3 regions of the Candidatus Clostridium eludens genome follow, and region 2 is predicted to be linked to each of the others. Evidence: riboswitches for the same ligand, from Rfam matches in the RefSeq annotation. Region 2 holds a riboswitch; each other region holds the start of a gene.

Region 1 (5,390 bases), on a different contig from region 2:
GAATTTATATTTTCATGGGACCGGAAAAAGCCCTATCTTTTCTAGGCGGGTATGTAATTGAACAAAGTCTCAGCCTTGATAATATCTTTTTATTCTTACTCATATTTGAAAGTTTTTCAATAAAACCAGAATATCAAAAAAGAGTATTAACCTACGGAATCTTCGGAGCAGTGGTATTAAGGCTTATATTTATACTATTAGGAGTAACCATTGTCAATAAATTTCACTGGATGTTATATATATTTGGACTGGTACTTATAGTAAGTGGTATTAAAATGTTTTTTAACCATAATAAATCGAATAACTTTCATGACAGTAAAATAATTAAATTACTTAATAAAATAATTCCGGTATCCAAAGAATTACAAGGCGAAAAATTTTTTGTTAAGAAAAATAGCATACTTTATGCAACTCCATTATTCGCTATATTAATATTAATAGAAGCTTCAGATATAATTTTTGCAATAGACTCAATACCTGCTATATTTTCTATAACTACAGATCCGTTTATAGTATATACTTCAAATATATTTGCTATATTAGGGCTTAGAAACATGTATTTTGTACTTGAAAAACTTCATAAAAGCTTTGCTTATGTTAAATATGGAGTTGCATGTATACTTATATTTACAGGCATTAAACTTTCAATTACTTTTTTCCACATAAATATTTCAATAATAGCATCCTTATTAATTATATTTGCAATAATGTCAGCGAGTATTTTAGCCTCTATGATTTTAAATAAAAAAGCAGCTACTTACCATCCTTCCAAAATCTCTAAAAACTCTACTAAATAACTGTACAAACATATTTTAAAATTAAGGATAAATTTTAATGATAGCCTAGCTTATAGAATTTCATGGCTATCATTAAGTTTATACTTTTTTACTAATTCCCATGTATTATTTTTCCACTGATAAAGAGATATATTATCAAAATACTCATTAAAATTACAGGTATATTTATTAACATAATCCCATATTTCTTTGAATCTATCCTTTATTCTCTTAGATACTACGGTACAATGAAAAACTTTATTTTTTCCTTCATTATGTTTGAATTTTATCCACGGTACCTTTTCTAATTCATCTATAAAATCGTCGTGGACTTTTTTAGCTTGTGATGACATTTTTATATCCATATAAACTACATCTTCTCTAAATGTTCCATAACCTTCAATTTTTATTGGTGGCTTATAATTACTCTTAGAAAATTTATTTAAGATATTTGTTATATCCTCAATTTTATCAGTTTCAAAAGGTGCTTTTATTGTAAAATGGGCCGGTAATTTAGTACGTTTTTTATTGAATTTATAACAGACATCATTAGTTAATTTCTCATGAAATTTTAATGCTTCTCCACCTATAGCACACACAATAACGTATCGTTCCACCTTAATCTCTTCCTTTCATTATTTATCAATGAACATTATATCATTATTATTTTCATATAACTACATTTCCATTCTCAATTACTTTGTGTACTATATTTAGAAATTATATAAAAATTAGGTATTGACAAACATATTATAAGAATATATACTTTTTCATAAAATATAATTAAATATGGAAAATTCTTATCAAGAGTGACAGAGGGACTGGCCCTATGAAGTCTAAGCAACCTGAATATAATTTTATTTAACGGTGCTAATTCCAGAGGGTGAAAACCCAGAAGATGAGAAGCCCAAAGATTACAATAGTTTTCTGCAGTTTCTCAGCGGAAAATTTTTTTATTTTTAATAGAATTGCTTAGTTAACTACAAAACTAGAGGCTAAGTTAATCTTTTCACAACTTAATAATTTAAAAAGATCAACCTGGTCTTTCCCATTTTATTTATTAACAGGAGGAGGTGAAAATTATTATGTTAGCTGCTATTATTAATTATTTGCAAAGTACTCATTTAGAATATTATAAGGCTATTAGAATTCACATATTAATAAGTACTATAGCCATTGTAACTAGCATTATCATATCTGTACCACTGGGAATTATATGTTCTAAAAATAAAAAATTTTCCACAGTCATAATGAACTTATTTAATTTTTTAAGAATTATTCCGAGTCTGGCCATACTTGTACTAGTTATGCCTATACTTGGAACTGGCTTTCCTCCCGCTCTATTGGCGCTAACTATTCTTGCTATACCGCCTACTTTAATAAATACCTATCTGGGATTTAAAAATGTAGATAAATTCATCTTAGAAAGTGCCAGAGGCATGGGCATGGGACCCCAAAGAATACTATTTAAAATTGAACTACCACTAGCTCTGCCTTTAATAATTACAGGCATCAGAACTTCTGCTGTAGAAGTAATAGCCAGTGCTGCTTTAGCATCATACATTGGGGCCGGAGGTCTTGGAGATTTTATATTTACAGGTTTAAGTCTGAATGATTCTAAAATGCTGCTACTTGGAGGAATTTCCGTTGCACTGTTATCTATAACATCAGAAATATTGCTAGCTCTATTACAACATAATATCATTAGATACCAAAGAATTTAAATAAATTATAGGGGGAATTAAATATGTATAAAAAATTTAAAAAGACTGTATTATTCTCATTAGCTGCTTCACTGTTATTTACTCTTTCTTTTACAGGCTGCGGCAATAAATCAAATACTGCCGGCTCCAATAAGCCTACTATAAAAGTGGGTTCTAAAAACTTTACAGAATCACTTATTCTAGGTGAATTATATGCAGATGCTTTAGAAAAGGCAGGATATAAAGTAGAAAGAAAATTGAATTTAGGTGATGCTGTAGTACATCCTTCCCTAGTTAAGGGAGATATAGATCTTTATCCTGAATATACTGGTACAGGCTTGCAGTCAATATTAAAAGAGCAGCCTAAATTTGATTCAAAAGAAGTCTATGACGAAGTATCTAAAAAATATAAAGAAAAATTCAACTTAATTTGGCTAAACCCATCTTCTGGAAATGATTCGCAAGGACTGGTTATCACTAAAAAAGCATCAGATAAATATAACATTCATACTATTTCTGACCTACAAAAAAATGCCAGTAACTTAAGGTATGCATCCCAAGGAGAATTTGACGTAAGAGCTGATGGTATGCCTAGGTTAGTACAAATATATGGTGCATTTAATTTTAAGGATAAAAAAATATATGATAATGGCATTAAATACGATGTACTTCATAATGATAAAGCTGATGTAGCAGTTGCATATACTACAGAAGGACAACTACGTAAGGATGAATTTGTATCACTGGAAGACGACAAGCATGCATGGCCACCTTATAATGTAGCGCCAGTGGTTAGAGGTGATATTTTAAGCAAAAATCCTGAAATAAAGGATATTTTAAATAAAGTCACTGCTAAATTAGATAATGCTACTTTAATTAAGCTAAATGCTCAGGTAGATATAGATAAGAAAGAATACTCAGATGTAGCAAAAGACTTTTTTAATAAGGAGTTTAGCAAATAATACATTATATTTTAATATGATGTATGCTATGAAAAGAGGTGAATATAGTTTGGCAAATACTGCAATAGAATTTTTAAATGTAAGCAAAAAATTTCCCAAAGCCTCTAAATATTCTATTACCGATATAAGTGTAAGTATTGAAGAGGGAAATTTTATAACTATTTTAGGGACTTCCGGTTCAGGAAAAACTACATTTTTAAAAATGATTAATCGAATATACGAAGCTACCTCAGGAGATATATTATTCTTTGGCAAAAATATAAAAAAACTTCCTGTAGAGGACTATAGGCGAAAGATTGGGTATGTTATTCAACAGATAGGTTTATTCCCTCATATGACTGTAGAAGCAAACATTGCAACAGTTCCACAAATTTTAAAATGGGATAAAAATAAGATAAATGATAGAATAGATTATTTACTTAATTTAGTAAGTCTTTCTCCTAAGGACTTCAGAAAAAGATATCCGGGACAATTATCTGGAGGTCAGCAGCAAAGAGTAGGAATTGCCAGAGCCATGGCCGCAGATCCATCTGTAATGCTAATGGATGAGCCATTTGGGGCCATCGATGCTATTACAAGGCAAACCCTGCAGGATGAGCTAATAAAAATACAAAAAAAACTTAACAAAACAATACTTTTTGTAACTCATGATGTAAATGAAGCTTTTAAATTGGGAGATAAAATTATCATTATGAATGAAGGTAAGATTCAACAATTTGATACTGCCTACAACATTTTGTTTAAACCTGCTAATAATTATGTATCTAAGCTAATTTCTTCTGACAATATATTGCAGAGATTGAAATTACTTAAGGCCAGCTCCGTAATGCTGCCTATAGATTTCTCTATAAAAAATACCTCTTATAGAATAAGCCCTGATGAAACTTTAGATAATGTACTGGCCTTTTTCCTTGAAAATAATATAGAGTACATTATTGTAGAAGATAAAAACCAAAACCCCATAGGTAAAATAACCTTAGAACAATTAAAAGCAAATCCTAAAGTAGATAAGCTGGAAATATGTTGAGATAGAAAGGTGGAAATTATGCTAGATTATTTATTTAAATATTATGATAAAATGGCACAACTATTGGCAGAACATCTTTATATTGTATCTTTAACAATTGCCTTGTCACTATTAATTTCAATACCTGTATCAATTTTAATTCTTCGCTCTAAATTATTGTCTAGCTTGGTATTGTCCATATTTGGAGCTATATATTCAATTCCCAGCTTGGCTTTATTTGCTCTTTTAGTACCTTTAATAGGATTGGGTAAAAAAACTGCTATTTTTGTTTTAGTTATTTACAACCAGTACATTCTCATAAGAAATGTACTGGCAGGTTTTAACTCTATAGACCCTTCTATAGTAGAAGCTGGCATAGGAATGGGTTTAAGTAAATCTCAGTTGTTTTTTAAAATCCAGCTGCCTTTAGCTTTTCCGATAATACTGGGAGGTATAAGAATATCTACTGTAGTCACCATAGGAATTGCCACTATTGCAGCAGTAATCAATGCGGGAGGTCTTGGTGTCATATTATTTGATGGCCTGAGAATGAACTATTTACCTAAAATTTTATGGGGAACTATTATGTCGGCTGGATTAGCATTTTCAGCTAATGAAATAATACTACATTTTGAGAAAAAGGCTTCCTTAAAGGCAAAAGGAGAACTTACATACAGCGAATTCCAAAATGGTTTGTATTAGTTATATAAATTTATTAAGGTGGAGATAATAAATGTCAATTGAAACAAAATTGGTAAATCTTTTAGATGTTCCCGAAATAATAACACCCTATTTACACTATATTTATACGGAAAATGACATAGAACTAATGGTTACAATAGAAGATAACTCACTTTCAAAAGGAGAAATCGAAAAATCATTAAATAAAGATATGACTAATGCTCTAAAAAATGCTTATAAGAATTCTGTGATAAATAAAACA
Region 2 (5,390 bases):
TCAATTTTTTCCTCTTCAACCATTTTCAAAATTCTTTTAATGTCTTCTTTCATTTTAAATACATCCTTTCAAATTTTAATGTTCTTTTATCATGTTTATGGCTTGCTCAGCAGATATTTCACCTTTTTCCAGCATATCGATTATTTCCTTATTACTTGATGTAGGTTTTTTTGCTACGGTATAGCCAAGGGCAGAGACAACTTCATCTAATTTAGCTCTTACAGTTGGATAGGATATACCAAGTTCTTTTTCCACATCTTTAATATTACCTCTGCACTTTAAAAAAACTTCCATAAAGTTGAGATGTTCTTCTTCTAAATACTCAAATTTAGAAAATTCAAAGTTATTTTCAATAACAGTACCACATTTATTACATCTAAGTTTAATTACGTTTAATTTTGAATTACATATGGGACATTTGCTTATCACTCTATAGCTCATAATAGTTCTCTCCTTTTCTATATTTTTATTATAATATGAAGGAAAGAATAAATCAATAATAAAATTAATTATTTTAACTTTATTATTGATATAAATTAAATTTATTAAAATAAAAATTAAATATTTAAATTTGGGTTTTGATAAATTAATATGGAGTTATCTTTGTAACAAAAATGAAAAAACTCAATATCATATTCCTAAAATAAATATAATCATAATTTTTTATGCGTTTATATTGTCAAAAAAGGTTGAAATATGGTAATTACAATAGTAAAATATATAAGTAATGGCATGAATGTTTGCTTAGTACCATATATTGTCGAGCATTACAAAAAAGTAGAATGCTAATTTAAAAAAGGAGATGGATGTTAGTAAATATACTAAAATATTACCGTGCTATTAACCGGGGAAAATTTAAATGTAGTTTAAAAAAGGAGATGGTTCTATGGTGTCAATAAAAGCGTTGAAATATCTGAAAGATTTATGTGAATTACAATCAGATATAATTACAGGAGGTATTTTATATTTAATTACAGAAGGAGATATATTTACATGGAGAAAATCATCCAAAGATTTTGATTTGAACCTTTTTCATATTGGTGAAAAAATCGATATTAATAGTGTGGTGGGTAAAGCAATAAAAGAAAATAAAACAATATTTGAAAATATTCCACGTTCTCTTTACGGGACAAGACTTAGCACAATTGCAGAGCCACTGGTTAATTGTGAAGGGATTGCTGTAGGTGCTTTTTCTATTGTAATTCCTAAAATTCACCCTGTAGCAAAAGCATTTATGGATTTTGCACCAATTATAGCAGAAATGTTCCCTGAAGGTTCGTGTTTTATCTTAACGGATCTTAATAAAATTGTTAGTATTCAATCTTCAAAGAAATTTAAAATGCCACTTCTGAAAATAGGAGATCAACTTAAAGAAGATTTTATTACAGCAAAGGTAATAAATTCAAAACAACCAAGAGTAGAGGAAGTGGATAGTTCAGTTTATGGTGTGCCTGTGTTGGTAACAGGATATCCTTTATTTGATGAAGAAAACTCTTATGAAATTGTTGCTACTTTATGTATAGTTATTCCAAAGCAAGCTGCTTCTAATTTACGTAATATGTCAAGTAATTTAGAAAATAGTCTCACAGGCATATCTGCTGCTATTCAGGAATTGGCAGCATCGGCATCTAGTATACATACAAATGAACAACAACTTAATCATGAGATTAAAGAAGTAATAAATCTGTCAGAAGAAATTAATGAAATATCTCATTTTATAAAGAAAGTTGCTGATGAAACAAAAATGCTTGGATTGAATGCAGCTATTGAGGCAGCTAGAGCGGGAGAAGCCGGTAAGGGCTTTGGGGTGGTTGCAAAGGAAATAAGGAGACTATCTGATCAATCAAAAGGGACAGTACCTAGAATCAAAAAATTGACTGATAATATTAAAATAAAAGTTAGTGAATCAAGTAAAAAAAGTCAAAGTTCATTATCTTCAAGTCAGGAGCAAGCTGCTGCTACAGAAGAAATTGCGGCAAGTATAGAAGAAATAACTTCAATGTCGGAAGAGTTAAATAAGATTGCACTTGAACTTTAAAGTTTAATAAAACATCATATGTGTTTCCTCTGATTATATTAGGTTTTTGAAAATTTAATATTATATACTCTTATCGAGAGAGGTGGAGGGACTAGCTCAATGAAGCCTGACAACCAGCATTAGTTTTTAGATGTATCGGTGTCAATTCCTACAGAGTGGTTTTGTGATATTCTGGAAGATAATAAAAGTAGTGTTTTTTTATAAAATAATATAATTTATTAGTTTGAGTATAAAGTGTATTTGATTTTTAAATAAGACAGCATTTATTGTTTGTCCCAAAGTATTTTATAGTGGATTAAGTGAAAGGAAAATTTGCTATATTTCAATTTTATATTTATGTCAAGTATAGCGTTGTATTTTTTACCATGAAATCCATAACTTTAGCATATTTAGTATTTAAAATATAATTTTAAGTTTGTAAGTGGTCTGTATTTAGTATAATATTATTTATAATATATTTTAACAAATATAGGAGGTTTGCAGTATGGCAGATATAAAATATGAGATAAAGGAAACTATAGGATGCATTTCAGAATCACCAAAGGGCTGGAAAAAAGAACTGAACTTAATAAGCTGGAATAATAATGCTCCTAAATTTGATATTAGAGATTGGTCACCTGAACATACAAAAATGGGTAAGGGCATTACTTTAACAAATGAAGAATTAAAAAAGTTAAGAGATGTATTAAATGAGATGAAATTATAGAAGACAATAAAGTAGTTTAAAATTTTTGGGAGGAATGGGTTATGAATAAATTGCAAGAAATACTGGATTATAATAAATATTTTGTGGAAAATAAAGAATATGATAAATATGAAACATCAAAGGAACCAGATAAGAAGTTGGTGATTTTATCATGTATGGATACTAGACTAACAGAACTTCTTCCAAAGGCACTGAATCTTAAAAATGGAGATGTAAAACTTATTAAGAATGCGGGTGCTTCTATAATGCATCCCTTTGGCAGTATAATAAGAAGTATTGTAGTTGCTGTATATGAATTTCATGCAGATGAAGTTTTAGTAATTGGTCATTATGATTGTGGCATGAGTAACTTAAATGTAGATAAAATTTTGAAAAAGGCAGTAGAACGAGGTATTTCTCCAGATGTAATAACAACTTTATGTAATGCGGGTATTGATATAAAGGAATGGTTGCATGGATTTAACTCTGTAGAGGAATCTATCAAGGAAAGTGTGGAATCCATAAAAAACCACCCTTTAATCCCTGGGGACATAAAAGTTCATGGTTTAATAATGGATCCTAAAACAGGAAAGTTAGAGATTATTGTTAATGGATATGAAGAAAGTATAAGGTAATATTATATCTAAGTTGCTTAAAGTCATTTAGTATATTCTCCTTGTTAAAGTAGATAATAATTTTATTATATTAAAAAAGAAAGTATACTGCAGAATAAAAATAAAGGAGATATACTAACATGAAAAAACAATACAATTGGTATAGATTGCTTTTAGTGGGTTTTGTAACCTATGTTATTGGATTAGCAGTTTTGATATTTACTGATAATCCTAATATGTTCCCTGCTATAGTTATACTTGGAAATTTTCTTATACCAGTGACTTATGTGGCATTTTTTTACGAAAGACGCTATTTTAGCAGGGTAAGGATGATAGACATTTTAGCAAGCTTTTTTTATGGAGGATTTTTAGGGACTTTTTCAGCAGGAATAATAGAACCCATTTTTATAAATAGTCTTGATTTAAAATCTGTATTCATAGTTGGGCTCATTGAGGAATTTACGAAAATTATTGGTGTTTTGATTTTAATAAAGCATAGATGCAATAGTTTGAGGATAGATGGAATTATCCTGGGTGCTGCAGCTGGCATGGGTTTTGCAGCTTTAGAAAGTTCGGGATATGTTTTTACAACTTTTTTACGAGGTGGAGGCAGTTTGTCTTTAGTTGTATATACTACTTTGCTAAGAGGAATATTATCTCCATTAGGACATGGTACATGGACAGCAATATTAGGAGGTACCATTGTAAGTCAATGCTCCCGGGGAAGTACTAAAATAAATGTAAGGGTAATTGAAGCATATGTAACTGTAGTTATACTCCATGCACTTTGGGATGGTATTCCATATATAATGTCAATATTTACATCATCTAATATTGCTTTTTTAGTAGGAGATGTTATGGTAGGTATGGTAAGTGTATTGATACTTTATATTATGTGGAGGAAGGGAAAAAAGCAATTATATGATGTGAATAATTTAACTTCATAATTTCTACACAAAAGATTAGTCCTGCACTAATTGTATTAGATTTAATGTTGCCAGATATATCTGGTGAAGATATATGCAAAATGTTAAGGAAAAAATCTAGGATTCCAATAATTATGTTGACTGCTAAAGTGGATGAAAAAACTGTATTGGAAGGTTTTAATATTGGAGCTGACGATTATGTAACTAAGCCTTTTAGCTCGAATCAGCTGGTGGCTAGGGTGATGGCACATTTAAGAAGAACTAAAGAGGAGGCAATACCACTTTCAAATATTTTATCCATTAATAATGGAGACTTAGTATTAAATGCCACCAAACATGAGGTAAGGAAAAATGGAATAACTGTGAATTTAACGTCTAGTGAATATAATATATTAATGACACTGGTAAAATATCCTCAAAAAACTTTTACTAGGGAAGAATTAGTAAATTTAGCTCTTGAGGAAGATTTCAATGGATTTGACAGAATTATAGATGCCCATGTTAAAAATTTAAGACAGAAAATTGAAGATAATTCTAGAGAACCTGAATATATTTTAACCGTATATAAAGTTGGTTATAGGTTTGGCGGTGAATAATATGCAAAGAAGCTTGAGAAGAAAATTATCTTTTTCATATATGCTTGTAGCACTAATTTGCGTAGTTTTAATTAGTATACTGGCAAACTTTTTTTGGAGAAACAATTTAAAAATTATGGTATACAAACCCACGAACATACCAGTCAGAATATAGTAAATTCTCTAGTTCAGCTGTACAGCAGCCATGGATGGGACAAAGATGTAATAGAGAGTACGGGTATAAATGCACTAGAGAATGGAATTATACTTACTGTAAAAGATTTATCAGGGAAAACGATTTGGGATGCAACATCATATAATAGCGGCATGTGTCAGGCAATGCTTGTTCATATGTCACAAAACATGATGAAGCTTTATCCAAATTGGAAAGGAAGCTATAAGCAAGATGAATACCCTCTAATGAAAAATTCTCAAAAAATAGGTACTGCCATAATTGGGTATTATGGTCCTTTTTACTATAGTGATAGAGATTTGATGTTTTTAAGTACTTTAAACAGGATACTGATAAGTGTAGGAATTATCTCATTGTGT
Region 3 (5,390 bases), on a different contig from region 2:
TTTTTGGCTTTTTTGCCAAGTTTACATATGATAAAATTTATAAAAGTCAAAAAAATATATAGTGGTAAAATGAATTTTACAGCCCTGTTAAATTTTATCAAATCATATATCAGCAGTACCAAAGTATTCACTAATGTCACTACTGCTCCTAGGTTCAATTTAAATAAAATCAAATAACAAAATGTTACTCCTGGTATTATTAAAACATAGAATGGAAAAATCAATGAAAAATTTACGGTTGAATTCATGATAGTCAAATTATCTATGTTTATTGCTGAATCCATTAAATTATAAACTAATGACATAAAATAAGAATATTTATAAATTACTATACATATAGCTGATATAACAAATATGGCTAATAGAAATAAAAAAGCTTTCTTATTTTTAATATAATTTACAATCTCAAATATTACTAAAGTTATTATAAATAACAATATTATTTTTATGTAGGAAATGTCCACAACAATATATGCTTTAATAATTAAAATAATAGGTAATATCACATTTATTATAGCCATTGGAATATACATTTTCTTCAATATATCACTTCCCTTAAACAGTTACTTTAATTACATCTACATCAATACGGGAAAGAAGGTTTTTCATTTTGGCGGAAACATCTAAAAGGGTAAAAATAATTAAATTTTTACAATCTATTTTTATTTTAGCAATGGTTTCTAAATCTTCAGATAATATTGTATTAGTTATAATAAATATAGTTTCATAATTTTCATCATTTTGTGTCGTATTTTGTAGTACCCTATTAAAAAAATTGTCCCTTCCCATGCTCCTATGCCTTAGATAATAGGATACAACAGAAAAATAATCCTCTGGGGTTTTTAATTCTAAATTGAAAATTTCCAAATTTTCAATACTTAAATAAATGGTTTCATTTTTCCACAACAAGTATTTGATTATAGATAGCGAAAAAGAAACTAAATTTTCATCTGTCACATTATGAAGATTTTCTGTCATGGGTGCATAATCTGTCATATCTATATAAATGCGGATGTTCTGTTTTTTTATAGAATCAAATTTTTTTACATATAAATTGTTTCTTTTGGCACTTATTTTCCAGTGTATATTTTTGAAATTATCTCCTAATCCATATTTATCAACAGATGAATAAGTGTCTGGTTCATGTAAAGCCATATTATTTTTTGAGAAGTTATATATACTATCTATAATATTTTGAATTTCTATTGGCAATTTTACATCTCTTGGATAGACAGTTACAGTAAATTTACTCTTAAAATTTATTTTTCTTGAGGATATCAGAAATACATCCTTCACCTTTAGAAAATAATTTGTTGAATTATAAATACCTCTGGAAGTCAATTTAAAATTTAATTGAACTTCAAGTTTCTTAAAAGGTAATAAGCTTAAACTCTCATTTAATTTTTCCTCTGTATTAGAAAAAATTAATATAAAGTTTACATAAGGATATAAAAATAAACTTCTATTATACAAATGTAAATAAATTTTTAAATTCTCACCCACAAATTTTTTTTTATTTTCTGAATTTAAGTTAACTGATATATATTTTTTTAAGAAAAGTAATGAAATGAATGAAAGCAATAACATTGATAAAAATACTAGAAGTAAAGAATTAACTATTTCTTTCCCATAAAAATAATGAACTACGATTAATAGGGCTAAAGTAATCAAAAATGAATTTTTAAATTTTATCATGAATATTTAATGTTTGGTACGGATATTTCTTTTATTATATTATCTATAATGGTAGAAACATCTGTACCCTTAAATTTTTCTTCTTTTGATAATATTACTCTATGGGAAAGTACTTTCTTTATATTTTCTTTCACATCATCTGGAATTACATAGTTTCTTTCATATATGTATGCAGTTGCCTGAGATATTTTTAACAATGCAATAGAAGTCCTTGGTGATGCTCCCAAAAACAATTCGGTGCAATTTCTTGTCTTATGGACTATATCAACTATAAATTTATATATTCCTTTACTTACATGCACATTTGTAACCTGGCTTTGGTGCTGCTTTAATTTACTAAGTGTTATAACAGAGCTTATGCCGTTTAGTGGATTTTTACTTCTAGTAGAAAGCATTTTTATCTCTTCATCTTTTGTAGGATATCCTAAAGATAATTTAATCATAAATCTATCCAGTACTGCTTCGGGTAATGGAAAAGTTCCGGTATATTCTAGAGGGTTTTCTGTAGCTATTACTATAAAGGGCAGCTCTAATGGATAGGTATTATTTCCATCAGTAACCTGACATTCCTCCATTACTTCAATTAATGCACTTTGAGTTTTAGGTGAAGTTCGGTTTATTTCATCTGCCAAAATCATATTTGAAAAGATTGGTCCTTTTTTAAAGTCAAATTCACAGCTTTTTGGATTATAAATAGAAACTCCAAGTATATCAGAAGGCAATATATCTGGTGTAAATTGGATTCTATTAAAATTTAAGTCCAAGCTTTTACTTAAAGCCTTTGCCAGCATAGTCTTCCCAACACCAGGAATATCTTCAATAAGCACATGGCCTTCTGCTAAAATTGCCTTTAACATATCCAGAACCACTAATTCTTTGCCAATTATAACATTGGATATATTTTCTATGACATCTTCTATATCTTTCCTCAAACTAAACTCCTCCTACTGCCATCATCCTAATTTTATTAATATAATAATACTATAAAAATAATATTACAAGAAGCCAAAATTGTACTTTAGGGGTATTTTCATATTACTTATTGAAGTTATAAAAATTAACTATTGACAAAAGAACTAAAAAATTGTATAGTACTATCAATAAGTAAAAGTACATTATTTCAATTAAAATTCAATATAAGATTTCTTATCAAGAGAGGCGGAGGGACTGGCCCTATGATGCCCGGCAACCTGAATGTTATTTATTCAATGGTGCTAATTCCTGCGGGGTAACCTGGAAGATGAGATATTAAGAATGATTTAAACTTCTTACATTTCATCTGTAAGAAGTTTTTTATTGTATAATATTAATTTCGATACCTTAGTTGACCAGACGCACTGGAGACTAAGTTAACTGAGTTTTACTCGGTTTACTTGGTCTTTTTTTATATTTAAGTTATGCAGAAAGGATATAAATGAAACTAGGCTGGTGGTGACCAGTGAATTTTTAACACCTGAAGAAGCCAGAGATAAATTTAATAATCATATTTTCAATTTGAGGAGGAACGTATATATGAGACAAGTGGCAATTTATGGAAAAGGTGGAATAGGTAAATCTACAACTACACAAAATTTAACAGCAGGATTAGCTGAAATAGGGAAAAATGTTATGGTAGTTGGTTGTGATCCTAAAGCTGATTCTACTAGACTTCTTTTAGGGGGACTTGCACAAAAGACAGTTTTAGATACTTTAAGGGAAGAAGGAGAGGATGTAGAATTAGATTATATAATGAAGACGGGCTTTAAAGGAATAAGATGTGTTGAATCTGGCGGCCCAGAACCAGGTGTAGGATGTGCAGGAAGAGGAATAATTACATCTATAAACATGCTGGAGAGGTTAGGAGCATATACTGATGACTTAGACTATGTTTTTTATGATGTATTAGGCGATGTTGTGTGTGGAGGCTTTGCTATGCCTATCCGTGAAGGAAAAGCCAAAGAAATATATATTGTAGCCAGTGGTGAAATGATGGCACTTTACGCAGCAAATAATATATCAAAAGGAATAAAAAAATATGCTAAAAAAGGTGGAGTAAGATTAGGTGGAATTATTTGCAACAGCAGAAATGTAGACAATGAAAAGAAATTATTGGAGACTTTTGCAAAAGAATTAGGCACTCAGCTAATTTACTTTGTTCCAAGGGATAATGTGGTCCAAAAAGCTGAAATTCACAAACAGACAGTAATACAGTTTGATTCTGATGAGAATCAGGCTGCTGAATATAGATCTCTTGCAAAATCCATAGAAGAAAATGAATTGTTTGTAATTCCAAAACCTATGAGTCAGGAAAGACTTGAAGAAATATTTTTAGAGCATGGACTTATAGATTAAATAACGTGGGTTCGGCTGAAGTTTACGTGATAAACCATGTAATATAAATGCTTATATAAGATAATGGATTTCATATGTATAGAGAATAGAAAGGATGATACAATGTCAAAAAAAACAATAAATCTTAACTTGACGGAAGTAGAAAACCGAGAGACGAGATTAGGAACTATAACTGCTTGGGATGGTTCGGCAACTGAGTTGTGGAAGGAATCAAACTATGAATTGAGAAGTCAAAGAAAACATGATGGTTGTGGAAAACAGAAAGCTTGTCGGTTGTGTGAATTAAATTCACCGTTGAATCAACAGACGATGTGTGCTAATGCTATTGTTGAATGTCAAATAGGAAATATTACAGACTGTGTACTTATTCAGCATGCTCCAATTGGATGTTCGGCAGATAACCCTTGGTTTAATCTTGCCTTTAACATGGGACTTGGAAGAAGAAATAAACCACCACAGAATTTACAGATTTACAGCACAAATCTTTTGGAAAATGATATGGTTTTTGGTGCTTCGGATAAACTAAAACAAACAATACGAGATGCAAAGGAACGTTTTAATCCTAAGGCAATTTTTATTTCCATGGCGTGTGCTACTGCTATTATAGGTGAAGATATAGAGAGTGTTGCAGAAGAGATGGAAAAAGAAATTGGAGTGACAGTTATTCCCTTACATTGCGAAGGATTTCGATCAAAACACTGGAGTACTGGATTTGATATTTCACAGCATGGAGTTTTACGTCAAATAGTAAAACGTAAACCTGAAAAGCAAAAAGATTTAATTAACATCGTAGCTTTGTGGGGAACTGATTATTTTACAGAAATGTTAAAACCTCTTGGTCTGAGAGTAAATTATATGATAGATATGGCAAGCTATGATGAACTTGCCCAAGCATCGGAAGCTGTGGCTACTGCAACTTTTTGTCACACACTTGGTTCTTATATGGCTACAGCACTTGAGGAACATTTTGGTGTTCCACAGATTGATGCACCTCAGCCTTATGGAATTGCAGGTACGGATGCCTGGTTCAGGGCAATTGGTAAAATTGTTGGCAAAGAAAAAGAAACCGAAGAGTATATAAAGAACGAACATGAAAAAGTACTTCCCAAAATTGAAGAATTGCGCAAAAAGTTTAAAGGAATTAAAGGATTTATTATGACAGGTTCATCTTATGCACATAGTCTTATTTCAGTTTTGCGTGAATTAGGGATAGGTGTTGATGGTTCTGTGGTATTCCATCACGATCCTGTTTATGATGGTGGACATGAGAATCAGGATACGCTGAATGAACTTATAAGCACTTACGGAGATATTCCTAATTTTACAGTAAGTAAAACACAGGCATTCCAACTAAATGCCCTATT

What was found. Region 2 has a riboswitch for S-adenosylmethionine ahead of ACJDU8_RS00240 (YdbC family protein). Riboswitches for the same ligand answer to the same signal wherever they lie in the genome.
Region 1: linked by a shared signal. The riboswitch ahead of ACJDU8_RS05220 (ABC transporter permease) and the one ahead of ACJDU8_RS00240 (YdbC family protein) in region 2 are both predicted to bind S-adenosylmethionine.
Region 3: linked by a shared signal. The riboswitch ahead of nifH (nitrogenase iron protein) and the one ahead of ACJDU8_RS00240 (YdbC family protein) in region 2 are both predicted to bind S-adenosylmethionine.

What each region holds. Positions count from the first base shown of each region.
Region 1 is NZ_JBJHZX010000005.1:173,204-178,593, forward strand. Features, by position in the region: gene ACJDU8_RS05210 (TerC/Alx family metal homeostasis membrane protein) at 1-797, shown strand, start outside; gene ACJDU8_RS05215 (2'-5' RNA ligase family protein) at 848-1,393, opposite strand; SAM riboswitch class I at 1,574-1,681, shown strand; gene ACJDU8_RS05220 (ABC transporter permease) at 1,862-2,500, shown strand; gene ACJDU8_RS05225 (glycine betaine ABC transporter substrate-binding protein) at 2,524-3,441, shown strand; gene ACJDU8_RS05230 (ABC transporter ATP-binding protein) at 3,491-4,468, shown strand; gene ACJDU8_RS05235 (ABC transporter permease) at 4,487-5,149, shown strand; gene ACJDU8_RS05240 (4Fe-4S binding protein) at 5,181-5,390, shown strand, end outside.
Region 2 is NZ_JBJHZX010000001.1:58,114-63,503, reverse strand. Features, by position in the region: gene ACJDU8_RS00255 (SHOCT-like domain-containing protein) at 1-53, opposite strand, end outside; gene ACJDU8_RS00250 (DUF2089 domain-containing protein) at 76-441, opposite strand; gene ACJDU8_RS00245 (methyl-accepting chemotaxis protein) at 887-2,038, shown strand; SAM riboswitch class I at 2,106-2,223, shown strand; gene ACJDU8_RS00240 (YdbC family protein) at 2,523-2,744, shown strand; gene ACJDU8_RS00235 (beta-class carbonic anhydrase) at 2,786-3,358, shown strand; gene ACJDU8_RS00230 (PrsW family intramembrane metalloprotease) at 3,478-4,284, shown strand; gene ACJDU8_RS00225 (winged helix-turn-helix domain-containing protein) at 4,281-4,859, shown strand; gene ACJDU8_RS00220 (sensor histidine kinase) at 4,953-5,390, shown strand, end outside.
Region 3 is NZ_JBJHZX010000021.1:48,881-54,270, forward strand. Features, by position in the region: gene ACJDU8_RS14450 (transglutaminase-like domain-containing protein) at 1-533, opposite strand, end outside; gene ACJDU8_RS14455 (DUF58 domain-containing protein) at 556-1,212, opposite strand; gene ACJDU8_RS14460 (AAA family ATPase) at 1,692-2,627, opposite strand; SAM riboswitch class I at 2,839-2,942, shown strand; gene nifH (nitrogenase iron protein) at 3,208-4,026, shown strand; gene ACJDU8_RS14470 (nitrogenase component 1) at 4,129-5,390, shown strand, end outside.